2 regions of the Allokutzneria multivorans genome follow, and region 1 is predicted to be linked to the other one. Evidence: riboswitches for the same ligand, from Rfam matches in the RefSeq annotation. Region 1 holds a riboswitch; the other holds the start of a gene.
The links. Region 1 has a riboswitch for cyclic di-AMP ahead of ABD798_RS15240 (NlpC/P60 family protein). Riboswitches for the same ligand answer to the same signal wherever they lie in the genome.

Region 1 (6,557 bases):
GACCTCCCTGGTGCGCCGGTACGCGCTAGCGTTCGGTAGGTGAGTGGGGGAATCGAGTTCCGCATCCTGGGCCCGTTCGACATCACCCGCGGAGGTGAGCCCGTGCGGGTGGCTGCCACGAAACACCGGGTGCTGCTGGCGCGCTTGCTCGCCGACGCGAACCAGGTCGTTCCGGTCGCCAGGCTCGTCGAGTGCTTGTGGGACAACGACCCGCCCGCGACCGCGCGCGCCGTCGTGCACACCTACGTCAGCAGGTTGCGGCACGCCCTCGGCTCGGCCGAGCTGATCGAGACGCTGCCCAACGGCTACCGCGCCGTCGTCCGGGAGGACCAGCTCGACCTGCTCCGGTTCCGCTCGCTGGTCCGGCTCAGCCGCCAGGCGGGCGATCCCGTCGCCGAGTCCGCGCTGCTGCGCGAGGCCTCAGACCTGTGGCGAGGTCCGGCGCTCGCGACCGTGCCGTCCGACGCGCTGCTCACGGAAGCCGCCCGGCTCGACACCGAGGAGGTGGCCGCCGCCGACCGCCTCGTGCCGCAGCTGCGCGCGATGGTGGCGCGTCGGCCATTCAGTGAGCGCCCGCTCGGGCGATCTTCGAGGAGCTCGGCATCCCGGACGCCGAGGACATGGCGCGGCTGATCGAGGAGAACCGGTGATCAGCCGAAGGTCTTGCGGAGGAACTGGCCCCAGCCTCGGATGATCTCGGCGCGGTCGGTGTCGAGGACGTCGCGCAGGACGCCGTCGACCACGCCGTCGGGGACGCGGCCGACCCCGGCGAGGCGGCGGTAGAGCTCGACGACCTTGGCTTCGCCGTACTGCTGCGACAGGAAGAGCATCGTGGTCCACGCCGTCTGGTAGGCGAGGTCGAGGCGGCTGCCGCCCGCGCGGAAGTCAGCGTCGGAGGGCAGGGCGAGCGGCGGGCCGGAGATGCGCAGCTGCTTGGCGAGGTCGGGAGCGGCCTCGCGCGGGGAGATGCCGCTGTCGCGATACCCGACGTAGTCAGCGAAGCCTTCCAAAAGCCACATGGGAGCGCCGTCGACGGTGTCGGAGCGGGCGGCGATGTGGGTGATCTCGTGACGCAGGACCACGCGCAGCGAACTGGCGGACAGGCGGGATGCGGTTCGCGGATTGAAGACCACGCGAGCGCCTTCGACGATGTCGCTGTCGTGGTCGACACGATCGGCGACGGCGACGGCGGCGATGGCGTCAACGGCGAACTCGGTGCCGACCATGGCCTGGAGCTCGGCGGTGGTCTCGGGCAGCATCACCGCGACGCGTTGGGTCCACTGCTGGCCCCACACCTCGGAAACCGCGCGGATCGCCGCGTCGAGTTCACCAGCGACGCGGTTGGCGAGCGCCTGGTTGCCGCCGTGGCTGAGGACGATCCCGAACTCGGTCTTGTCGACCCGGCAGTTCCCGAAGTCCCACGGGCCGCGCCACGTCTTGCGCCCGCGATCGGCCAGCGCGGTGTCGGAAGTGAGGTACCAGTCGTTGCCGCGCCTGGCGAAGAGGTAACCCATGGGGCGGCTGGTCGCGGCGCGGTCGACGCCGTCGAAGGCGTAGCTCAGCTCGACGCGCGGCGCCCACAGCTCATCGGGCGGGCGCTCACCGAAGAGGGAGTCCAGCTCGGTGAGCGAGTCGGTGGAGTCGATCCGGTAGCGCCACTCGCGCAGCGGGACTCCGCGCAGATTGGCGAAGACCGCCTGCTGCGTCGCGAGGAACTTCGGGTCGGCGAGCGGGTCCAGGGTGCCCATGAACGCGGCGAGGTCGCGGCTCTGCACCGCGTCGGCCCGCCGCCGGAGCAGGTCGGTGACCGAGGAGATCCGGCTGCGCCCCAGTTCCACCGAGGGCTCGACTGCGGGCTCCGGCGGGGCTGGGCGGGCGTTGGGGTCCAGCGAGGGCGCGGCCTGCTCGGCGGGCACGACGGGATCGGCCGCGGGCAGGGACACCACCGCCAGCCCTGCGAGGAGGACGGCGGCGACCGCCGCGGCCAACCAGTTCCGATAGCGGCCCTGCCAGCTCACCCTCGAATCGTAGGGCCACACACACGTCGAGGCCGGTAGCCCACTAGGGGGACCGGCCTCGAGGTGTTGCTCACAAGCTGTGGATCAGCCCATCCGGCGAACGCCGGAGAGCCCGCTCTGCACCTTGTCGAACTTCAACGGCTGACCGGTCGTCGACGCGTGAAACTGCATGCCGTTGCCAGCGTAGATGGCCACGTGGTGGACCCTGTTGCCGAAGAAGAGCAGGTCGCCCGGCCGCCAAGCGTCCCGGTTGTTCATCGGGACGGCCGCGCCGACCCTGGCCTGCGCGGCGCTGGAACGGGGCAACTTGACGCCGACCTTCGCGAACGCCCAAGACGTCAGGCCGGAGCAGTCGTAGGAGTCCGGCCCCTCGGCACCCCACACGTAGGGCTTGCCCTTCTGGGTCACTGCGATCTTCAGTGCCGCCGCGCCGATGCCACCGTCCGGCAGGTTGGACAGGTCGATGTCCAGACCGGCGTCCTGGAGCTTCTTCTTCTCGGCGGAGCTCAGGCGGTCCAGCGCCTGCTTGGCCTTCTCCTGCTTCTGGGCCGCTTCCTTCTTGCGGTTCTCCAGATCGCCCTTGATCCGGGCGGACTCGGCGGCGGCGGCCGCGGCCTTCGCCTTGGCCTCGTCGGCCAGGCGGGCGGCGGTCTTGGCCTGGTTGATCGTCGCGTTGAGCTTGTCCAGCGAGTCCTTGCTCTCGCTCGTGATCAGATCGACCATCGAGAGCTTGTCGAGGAACTCGTTCGGGGACCGGCTCAGCAGCAGGGCGCTGATGTGGTTGACCCGGGTGCCCTGGAAGTTGGAGCTGGCCAGCTGGTCGACGCGACCGCGCAGCTCGCCCTCCTGCTTCTTGGCGAGCTCACCCGCAGCATTGGCCTTGGTCAGCTCTTCGTTGGCCTTGGTGACCTCGCCTTCCTTGGCCTTGAGGTCGTCGTTGGCCTTGTGCAGCTCCTCGGTGAGCTTCTCGGCTTCCTCACTGAGGGCCTTGAGCTGCTTGAGCGCCTCGGAGGCGTTCGCCGGAGTGTCCGGGTCGGCGACAGCCGGGGCCACCGGGACCATGCTCACGGCCACTGCGACAGCACCGGCGGCTAGTGCTCCGCGCATGGTGCGCTTCAGTCGGTTCGACGCCACGTCGACGCATTGCTCCTTCGTGCTCCGACCGCCTACCGAGTTAGCTGACGGGTTCGGGCCGGAAGCTGCCCTACCGGCCCGCAGGCCGGATTCACCCCAACTCACTGGGTCCCCGGTTCGGCTCCCCGACAGGCCGATTCGGCGGTGATCACGCGGAGTCGCCCGGTGTGGACGACTGCCCGCCGCGAAATCTCGGCTAGGTTACGAAACGTGAGACCTCGCGTCCACCGGCGTCAACGAGAAAGTCGTGAAAACGCGCACAAGGCATCGTTCGGCGTAGCGACGGCTGCGCCTGGTGACCGGTTGCGCTGATCAGCCCACCTGACGCCTTGCCCGTTCGGCGTCATCGGCCGACCGCTCGGCCGCGCGGGTCCGCAGGGGTTCGAGCGGGATCAGCCGCAGTACCGGCAGCTCGACCGCGGACGGCGCCATCACCTGCGGTTCAGGCCCCTCGACGAGCTCCGGCGGCACGCCGATCAGGACCGCGAGGACGCAGTCGTGACAGCCGGGGCCGCGCCGTGGGCACCCGTCGCAATCGATGATCACGCCGTCGACCTCCGTTCGATCATATGTTCGAACGGAAGCTTAGGGTTCCGCGGCGAACTTGTCTAAAGAGAGCTGCGTCTCACACCCGTCCGAGGCGCGCGATCAACACGGCAGAAGGAACGGGATGCGCCCCGCGCCGCCGCACGGAGTCGGCCACGGCACGGTCGGACGTGGCGACCACGACCGGTCTACCTTCGGGTTCAGCCGTAACCAGAGCGCGAATCACGTCGTCGGCGAGCACACCGGGGTCACTGAACAGGACTCGCACTCCGCGCGGCGGAGCTTGAGGCACGGCAACGACTCCAGCTCCGTCGAACACGACGGTGACCTCAGCGCCGGTGCGCGCGGCGAGCGCGGCGAGCTGCTGGTTGAGCCGGTCACGCTGCCCGGAGAGCGTGAGGTCCGGGTAGCCGGTCTTGGTGACGTTGTAGCCGTCCACGACCATGTGGACGCTCGGCAGCGCGAGCAGGCGGTCCAGCGCGGCGGGGTCCTCGACGCGGCCCACGGTGCCGTGCGCGGTCGTCGCGCCGCGCACCATGTCCGCCGGGCGTGGTCCACTGCCACCGAGCGCGAGTTCCCTGCGCAGTCCGGTCACCGCTCCGGCGAGCGTGTCCACCAGAAGCTCCAGGCGGACCTCGTCGGCCTGGCGGGCTTCCCTCGCGGACTGACGCGCGATCTCCGCGTCCTCCTTCGCCCGCGCGGCGCGGTTGCGCTCCAGTTCCGCACGCTCGCGCTCACGGTCCCGCGTGGCGCGCAACGTCTGCGTCTCCGCCTCGAACTCGGCGCGACTGCGCTGGAGTTCCTCCGCCGCTGCCGCTGCTTCGTCCCGGGCCTGCTTGAGCCGGACTCCCTGTTCGCGCAGTCGCTTGCGGAGCTTCTCCAGCTCCGCCTCGCGATCAGTGCTGACCTGGTGCGCCGCGCCCTTGGCGATGTCGAGCTCGGCGTGCAGCTTCTCCGCCTCAGCGGCGAGCTTGTCCGCCTTGGTGATCGCCGCGTCGCGGTCGGCGCGCAGGTGCGCGTCCTCGGTGCGGCGCGCGACCAGCTCGATGTACAGCTGCGCGGTGTCGGCCTCGACCAGCACGGCGGCGGCACCAGATGCCACCGCGTCGGCGGGGTTCAGGTCCAGCACGGAGGGCCGGTGTTCGCGGCACCACTCCACGACCGCCGTGCGGAACGCCTGGTTGTCGCGGAGCGCGGCCAGCAGCGGGCCCGCGCCGAGGCGTGCGCGCTTGGCGGGGGCGAACTTCGCGACGGCGCGCAGCGTCTGCGGGATGTCGACCCTGGACAGCGTGCCGAGCGCCTCGGCCGCAAGTTCGGCGAGGCGCGCGCGGATCGGATCGGGGATCCCGCTCCAGTCCGGGACCTCCTCGGTGCCAGCCTGGTCCGCGACTTCCGGCTGACCGTCCATCGTGGACTGCCGGTCGTCCGGATCAGGCTGTTCGCCGCCGGAGGGCTGTTCTTGGGCTGACACCGTCCCAGGCTACGGCCTGCCGCCGCGCCGACGCAGCTGGCTTCCCGGCCGTCGTGTTGTCAGACCCCTGCTCTAGCTTCACCGGCGATGACGATCACGGCGCCGGGTGACTCTGGTGACTCCTCGGGTGCCCAGCTCTCCTTCGACGAGCTGGGCACCCCGTTGCGCGACACCACCTTCGTCGTCGTGGACCTGGAGACCACCGGCGGCAGCGCGGCCGAGGACGCGATCACCGAGATCGGCGCGGTGAAGGTCAGGGGCGGTCAGGTCATCGGCGAGTTCGCCACGCTGGTCGACCCGGAGCGCGGCATTCCGCCGAACATCGTCGCGCTGACCGGCATCACCCAGGCGATGGTCATGGAGGCGCCGCGACTGGTCAGCGTGCTGCCCGCGTTCCTGGAGTTCGCGGGCTCGGCCGTGCTGGTCGCGCACAACGCCGGCTTCGACATGGGATTCCTGCGTGCGGCGGCTGAACGTCACGGTCACGTGTGGCCCAAGCGCACCGTGCTGTGCACCGTGAAGCTCGCCCGGCGGGTGCTGTCCCGGGAGGAGGCGCCGAGCTGCCGCCTGTCGGCGCTGGCCGAACTGTTCGGTGCTGCGACGACTCCGACGCACCGAGCGCTCGACGACGCCCGCGCGACCGTGGAGGTGCTGCACGCGCTGCTGGAGCGGGTCGGCTCGCTGGGCGTGCAGTCGCTGGAGGAGCTGCTCGGCTACCTGCCGGACGTGTCCCCCGCGCAGCGCAGGAAGCGCGAGCTGGCGAAGGACCTGCCGAGCGCTCCAGGGGTCTACCTGTTCCGGGGCCCGCGCGAGGAAGTGCTCTACGTCGGCACGGCGAGCGATCTCCGGCGGCGGGTCCGGCAGTACTTCACCGCGAGCGAGAACCGGCGTCGGGTGCGCGAGATGGTCGGCATCGCCGAGCGCGTCGACGTCGTCGTCTGCTCGCACTCGCTGGAGGCGGAGGTGCGCGAGTTGCGGCTGCTCGCGGCGCACCGGCCGAGGTACAACCGCCGCTCCACCAACCCGCACCGGCGCTGGTGGGTGGCGTTGACCGACGAGCCCTTCCCGCGCCTGTCCATCGTGTCCACGCCGAAGCCCGGCGCGTTCGGCCCCTTCGGCTCGCACGGCGCGGCCACCGAGGCGGTGGAGGCGTTGCAGGACGCGCTGCCCGTTCGCCGCTGCACACAACGGATTTCGGCTCGCTCCCCGAAGGGCGTGCCGTGCGCGCTCGCCGACCTGGGGCGATGCGCGGCCCCGTGCGCCGGTCGGCAGAGCGTCGAGGACTACGCCCCGGCCGTGCACGAGGTGCGGCGGTTGTTCACCGGGGATTCCGTTGAGGCGCTGGACATCCTCGCCGGACAGCTCGACCGGCACGCGATGGCCGAGCG
Region 2 (6,557 bases), on a different contig from region 1:
TCGCTCGCCTCCGGATCGTCGCGCACCACCCCGCCCGCGAACTCAGCGAGCAGCGCGAGCGAATCCCCTTGCGGCAGAACCGAAAGCACGACCGCTTCGACCCGCTCGTGCTCGATCAGCTCGCGCAGCACCCCCCGGCTCGTGACCACGACCGCGCACCCACCCGTCTCCGGGATCAGCGGCAGCACCTGCTCCGCGTCGATCGCGTTGTCCAGCACCAGGAGCACTCGCCGGTCGGACAGCTCCGAGCGCAACATCGCCGACTGCTCGTCGACCGTCGCGGGCACCCTGTCCGTCGGCACACCCAGCGCTCGGAGGAAACGCGCCAGCACCTGCCCCGGCGTCGGCCTCGCGTTGGCCGAGTACCCGTGCAGGTTCACGTGCAGCTGGCCGTCCGGGAACCGCTGCTTCAACCTGTGCGCGACCCGCACCGCGAGCGCCGTCTTGCCCACCCCCGGTGGCCCCGACACCACCACGAGCTGCATGCCCTCGTCGAGCAACCCCACGATGCGGCCGAGCAACTCCTCCCTGCCGACGAAGTCGCTGATGTCCCCCGGAAGCTGTTGCGGCACAACGGCTGCGCTTCGCGGCACCGCATTCGCCTGCGCCACGTCGCCGACCAGCATCGCCCGGTGCAACGCCCGCAGCTCCGCGCTCGGCGTGGCCCCCAGCCGCTCCTTCAGCGCGCTCGCGAGGTCCCTGAACGCCATCAGCGCTTCCGCCTGCCGTTCCGAGCGGTAGAGCGCCAGCATGTACTGCCCCCAGAAGCGTTCCCTGACCGGGTGGTCCGCCACCAGCGCGCGCAGTTCGCCCACCAGCTCGCGGTGCTTGCCCAGCTCCAGGTCCGCGTCGACCCGCTGCTCCACCACGTCAAGCAGCTCGTCCTTGAGCTGGTCGATCTCGTTGGCGTGCAAGGAAACCGAGGGAACGTCCGCCAGAACCGCCCCCCGCCACAACGACAAGGCCTCGCCCAGCAGCCTCGCCCTCGTGCTCTTCGACGTCGACTTCGCCCTGCGCACCAGTTCGTGGAAGCGCACCAGGTCGATCCGCTCCGTCGCGAGCACGTAGCCCCCGCCCACCGTCGCGATCACGTCCTCGCCCAGCAGCTTCCGCAGCCTCGCGATGTGCGTCTGCAGGGCGTTTCGCGCCGTCGTCGGCGGCTCGTCCCCCCACAGCACGTCCAGGAGTTCCCCCACGCTCACCGCGCGCCCCGCGTGCAGCAGCAGCGCCGCCAGCACCACCCGCTGCTTGCCCGCCCGCACCGGCACCGCTCGCCCGTCGACCAGCACCTCCAGCGAGCCGAGCACCCTGAACTCAACCGTCATCGCGCCCGCTCATCGCACTTGGCCCAGCAGCTCCCGCACCTCGTCGCCCTCCGGCATGCCCATCTCCGCGAACATCGCATGCGCCCGCTCCCAGTGCACCCGCGCCCCGTCCCGCTCGCCCGACACCCACAAAGCTTGCCCGATAACCCGAAGCGTCCGCGCCTCCCACACCCTGTGCCGGAGCACTCGGTGCCGCGCAACTGCCCGTTCGCCGTCACTTCAGCCCTGAACGACCCGTTCAGTGCGTTCAACGCACCAAATGAGCCGTTGAGGCAGATCGCCTGCGGCCCACTCATCCGCCACCGCGACGTACCCAATGTGGCATTTGTTTCGCCAGACGTAACCAATGCCGCATTGGGTACGCCTCCGCCACGGGCTGTGCGGGGGTTTGGGGGTCTTGAAGACGGGGGAACTCGGCCTAGCTGGCGGAGTGCGGTCGTGTCGGGGGCTAGCGAGCGTGGCCTTGAGAGCGGTGGTCAGCAGCGGACGGTGCTGTCGAGGCCATTGATCTTCCAGTTGCCATTCTCAGGCACGGGCGAGGCAAACGACGTGCCACTGGACGTAGCTGGCGCGCATCTCGGGCGAGCCATGCTGAGGTCCCGCACGCTGCTGAGCGGAAGCATCACGCGCAGCGTCGCCGGGCACTCGCTTCCCTTACCGGCTCGTCCGCCACGACCACGCCGTCAACGATGACCTCAAGCGAGCCGAGCACCTTGAACTCGACGGTCATCGCGCAACACCTCGTCGCGCGCGGTGCACGGCTGTCCTCATGACTGTCCCCCTCGTCGTTCACGACACGCCGACCGCGAGATCTCTCCCCAGAGTCGCGGCGGCCTCTCCACACACACCTCTATTACATGGCGGCGTCCTGAGCATCGCGCCTGGTGAGGCGCTGCGACGTGGAGTAGGCGTTCTTTGGGGCATTGACCAGAACGGGACCGTCGAGTCAGCCTGCTCGGGGCACTCAAAGCGACCCCGCGTTATCGCCCTGTCACCATGTGCCACTAACGTGTTCCGCACCACAGGGGCAACCTGCCCATAGTGACGAACGTCCCCCTACCGGCCGTCCCGCGCTCGGCGGCCGGACTCCCGGCGTTCATCACCGGTCCATCCCGAGCGCCTAGCGTCCGAGCTGTCGACGCCGTTCCAGGAGGTGGCTGTGCAGGCATTCCGTCGCATCGCGGTTCTTGTGCTGACGATCGCCGGAGTGCTCGCGAGTGCCACCGCGCCAAGCATCGCCGCACCGCGCGTCAAGCCGCTTCCCCAAGCGCACGCGCACAACGACTACGAGCACAAGCGCCCGCTGTTCGACGCGCTGGACAACGGCTTCACCAGCGTTGAGGCCGACATCTACCTGGTGAAGGGCGCTCTGCTCGTCGGGCACGACGTCGGCGATCTACGGCCGGACCGCACTCTTCAGTCGCTGTACCTGGAGCCGCTGCGCAAGCGCGTCCTCGACAACGGCGGCAAGGTCCATCCCGGTCGTCCCGGTCTCTTCCAGCTGCTCATCGACCTCAAGAACACCGGCGCGGCCACCTACGCAGAGTTGGACAAGGTGCTGCGTTCGCCGCGCTACGCCTTCATGTTCAGCCAGTACATCGCGGGCAAGGTCGTTCACAGTGCCGTTGACGTGGTGGTTTCCGGAGATCGGCCGCGAGAGCTGATGAGCGGCCAGCGCCACCGTTTCGCCTTCTACGACGGTCGGATGACCGACCCGGCGGACCTCGGTCCCGGCTCGGACGCCAAGCTCGCGGCTCTCGTTTCCGACAACTGGACGAAGCTGTTCACCTGGAACGGCGCCGGGCAGATGCCCACGGCGGAGAAGGCGAAGCTTCGGAACATCGTGGCCAAGGCGCACGAGGCCGGACAGCGAGTGCGGTTCTGGGCGACGCCGGACGCGCCCGGCCCGCAACGCGAGGCCGTTTGGCGAGAACTCGTCACCTTTGGAGTGGATCACCTCAACACCGACGACCTGAGCGGACTGCGAGCGTTCCTCACCAGGGGCTGACGGGGATGTACTCCCACCCTCTCGCAGGGCTTCACCCACGTGACCCAGAACTCACCGTCGGTAATTGATCCCGGGCGGGAAACGCCCCGGTAACGGTGCCCCAAGCTGGTTAAACCCTCCGCATCGCTGAATCCCCCCTCGGCGTTACCGTGATGACGGTCACACCCCGAGACGTTTGGGTTGGCCCCAGCGGTTACGTACGGTCGCTTCTCGGTTGGCCCCGAAACCCAACCGACGCAGTGCCGGAGACCTGACGCGCCAAATCCTGTCCAACAGGTCCCCGGTCAACGACCCCGAGCGGAAAGCACTTCTGGACAGGAGCGTGAGAGCACTCCCGGGCGTCCCGAGCGCCCTAGGGGTGAAGCCGGTCCCCCGACCGGCCGGGCACTCCCCGACAGGGCCCGAACCCGACAGCTCACTCGCAGGTGCGGTAGGAGAGAGAGAAATGACTTCTTACCGAGGCAAGCACCGCAAGCAGTCCACCACCGGTCGCAACGTGGCTCGCCTGGCTGTCGCCGGCGCCGTGGCCGCAGCGCCATTCGTCGTGACCGCAGGCACCGCCTCGGCCGCTCCCAACTGGGAAGCCCTCGCCAAGTGCGAGAGCGGCGGCAACGCAAGCATCAACTCCGGCAACGGCTACTACGGTGCCTACCAGTTCGACAGCGGCACCTGGCGCGCGAACGGCGGCGGACAGTACGCGCCCAACGCCCACCAGGCCACCCTGGCCCAGCAGACCGAGATCGCCCAGCGGCTCTACGACAAGCGCGGCGCCACGCCGTGGCCGGGTTGCTCCAAGAAGACCGGCTGGGCGAACGGCGGCGGTGGCGGCGGTGCCGTCAAGTCGAAGCCCGTCTCCAAGGTGACCAAGAAGGCTGCTCCGAAGCCGGCCGCGACCCCCGCGCCCGCCGCTGCTCCGGTGCAGACCAAGAACGGTGCCGACTACACCGTTGCCGCTGGCGACACGCTGTCCAAGATCGCCTCGGCGCAGAACGTCGAAGGCGGCTGGCAGGCCGTGTTCGAGCGCAACAAGGACGTCATCAAGGACGCGAACCTCATCTTCGTCGGGCAGCAGCTCGACCTGAAGTGACGTTTGTCCTGGTGAAAGGCCCTGACCAGCAATGGTCGGGGCCTTTCGCGTGTCCAGGAGCCCGTCCCGCACGTGGTTGAGCTGAAGACTCCGGTCACGGCGCCGCCGAGGGTCGGGGTGTCTTCAAGACCACCGAACCCCTCTGTTGATCATCCTTAACCACCGCAAACCCGGTGTCCTGGCAAACCGAACGATGCGTCAAAGCCCGCTAGGGGCAGTTGACCCATTCTTCGGTGCCGTCGTCGAAGAGCTGGCGCTTCCAGATGGGCAGCCGTAGCTTGACCTCATCGACGAGATCAGCGCACGCGACGAACGCCTCACGGCGGTGGGCGGCCGAAACCGCGCACGCCAGGGCGGAGTCACCGATCCCGAGATCGCCGATGCGGTGGCTGACCGCGAGCGCGTGGACCTTCGGGTGCCGCGCGGCCACGTCGGCGGCGACCTCAGCGATCACCGACGAAGCGCTCGGGTGACCGGAGTACTCCAGCTCGCGCACTCCGCGACCGCCATCGTGGTCGCGGACAACGCCGGAGAACGTGACAACGGCGCCCGCCACACGGCTCTCCACCAAAGCGGCGTGTTCGGCGACGTCCAACGGCGTCTCCGTCACCACCGCACGCAGCACCTGAGCCGTGGAGCCGGACGCGGGCGCGTGATCGCCGCCGCGAATCTGGTCGACGGCGTGGTCGAGAACGCCATCGAGCACCGCGAGACCGTCGCGGACACCACCGGTCGAGCCGGGCAGGTTGACCACGAGGGTCCGGCCAGCGACTCCGGCGATGCCACGGGACAGCACGGCGGTCGGCACCTTCGGCAGACCTTGCGCGCGGATCGCGTCCGCGAGGCCGGGGATCTCGTAGTCCAGCACTGAGCGCGTCGCCTCGGGCGTGCCGTCGGTCGGCGAAATGCCGGTGCCGCCCGTGGTGATCACGACGTCCACCCCGTCAGCCACGGCCGCGCGGAGTGCGGTGGCGACCGGATCGCCGTCGGGCACGACGACGGGTGCAGGTACCTCGTAGCCCTTCGCGCTCAGCCAGGATTCGATGACCGGCCCGGTCTTGTCGGCGTAGACACCGGCCGAGGCGCGGTTCGACGCCACGACCACCCGAGCCGTCCGCGTGCTCATCGGTCCTCCGGACGCGTCCACAGGCCGGTCTTGCCGCCTTCCTTGCGCTCGACGCGCACGCCGTCGAGGGTCGCGGCGGGATCGACGGCCTTCACCATGTCGTGCAGCGTGAGACCGGCGACGGTGACAGCGGTCAACGCCTCCATCTCCACGCCGGTGCGGTCGGTGGTGCGCACGGTCGCGGTGATCCGAACCGAAGAGCCCTCCGCGTGCAGGTCGAGCACCACGCCGGACAACGCGATCGGATGGCACAGCGGCACGAGGTCGGGGGTGCGCTTGGCGCCCATGATCCCGGCGATCCTGGCGGTGGCCAGCGCGTCGCCCTTGGGCAGGCCGTCGCGGCGCAGCAGCGAGACGACCTCCTCGGTGGTGCGCAGCACGCCCGAGGCGACCGCGAGCCGCGCGACCGCCTGCTTGCCGGACACGTCGACCATCCGCGCCGCCCCGGCCGAGTCGACGTGGGTCAGCTCCTCCGCCACGCGCTCTAGCCCTTCGCCCGCACCGCCGCGGCGCGAACGGCCTCGGCGACCGCGGGAGCGACGGCGTTGTCGAACACGCTCGGCACGATGAACGAGGCGTTGATCTGGCTCGGTTCGACTACGTCGGCGATGGCGTTCGCGGCGGCGACGAGCATGTCATCGGTGATCGTGCGCGCGTGGGCGTCGAGCAGGCCCCGGAAGACACCGGGGAAGGCCAGCACGTTGTTGATCTGGTTCGGGTAGTCGCTGCGGCCCGTTGCCACGACGGCCGCGTGCTTCTGCGCCTCCAGCGGGTCGATCTCCGGGTCCGGGTTGGCCAGCGCGAAGACGATGGCGTTCTCCGCCATGGTGGCGACCTGCTCCTCACCGAAGAGGTTGGGGGCGGAGACGCCGATGAAGACGTCCGCGCCCACCAGCGCCTCGTGCAGGGTGCCGCTCATCTTCTGCGAGTTGGTGTTCTCCGCGATCCAACGCAGGTTCTCGTCGACCAGGCCCTCGCGCTCGGTGTGCACGATGCCGTCGATGTCCACCG

Region 2: linked by a shared signal. The riboswitch ahead of ABD798_RS05590 (transglycosylase family protein) and the one ahead of ABD798_RS15240 (NlpC/P60 family protein) in region 1 are both predicted to bind cyclic di-AMP.

Annotation. Positions count from the first base shown of each region.
Region 1 is NZ_BAABAL010000009.1:64,160-70,716, reverse strand. Features, by position in the region: gene ABD798_RS15255 (AfsR/SARP family transcriptional regulator) at 1-43, shown strand, start outside; gene ABD798_RS15250 (AfsR/SARP family transcriptional regulator) at 40-633, shown strand; gene ABD798_RS15245 (basic secretory protein-like protein) at 651-2,018, opposite strand; gene ABD798_RS15240 (NlpC/P60 family protein) at 2,103-3,152, opposite strand; cyclic di-AMP (ydaO/yuaA leader) riboswitch at 3,166-3,306, opposite strand; gene ABD798_RS15235 (hypothetical protein) at 3,465-3,698, opposite strand; gene ABD798_RS15230 (NYN domain-containing protein) at 3,778-5,106, opposite strand; gene ABD798_RS15225 (DEDD exonuclease domain-containing protein) at 5,257-6,557, shown strand, end outside.
Region 2 is NZ_BAABAL010000005.1:339,630-346,186, forward strand. Features, by position in the region: gene ABD798_RS05580 (AfsR/SARP family transcriptional regulator) at 1-1,325, opposite strand, end outside; gene ABD798_RS05585 (phosphatidylinositol-specific phospholipase C/glycerophosphodiester phosphodiesterase family protein) at 2,485-3,333, shown strand; cyclic di-AMP (ydaO/yuaA leader) riboswitch at 3,629-3,777, shown strand; gene ABD798_RS05590 (transglycosylase family protein) at 3,779-4,420, shown strand; gene ABD798_RS05595 (molybdenum cofactor biosynthesis protein MoaE) at 4,629-5,546, opposite strand; gene moaC (cyclic pyranopterin monophosphate synthase MoaC) at 5,543-6,025, opposite strand; gene ABD798_RS05605 (NAD-dependent malic enzyme) at 6,031-6,557, opposite strand, start outside.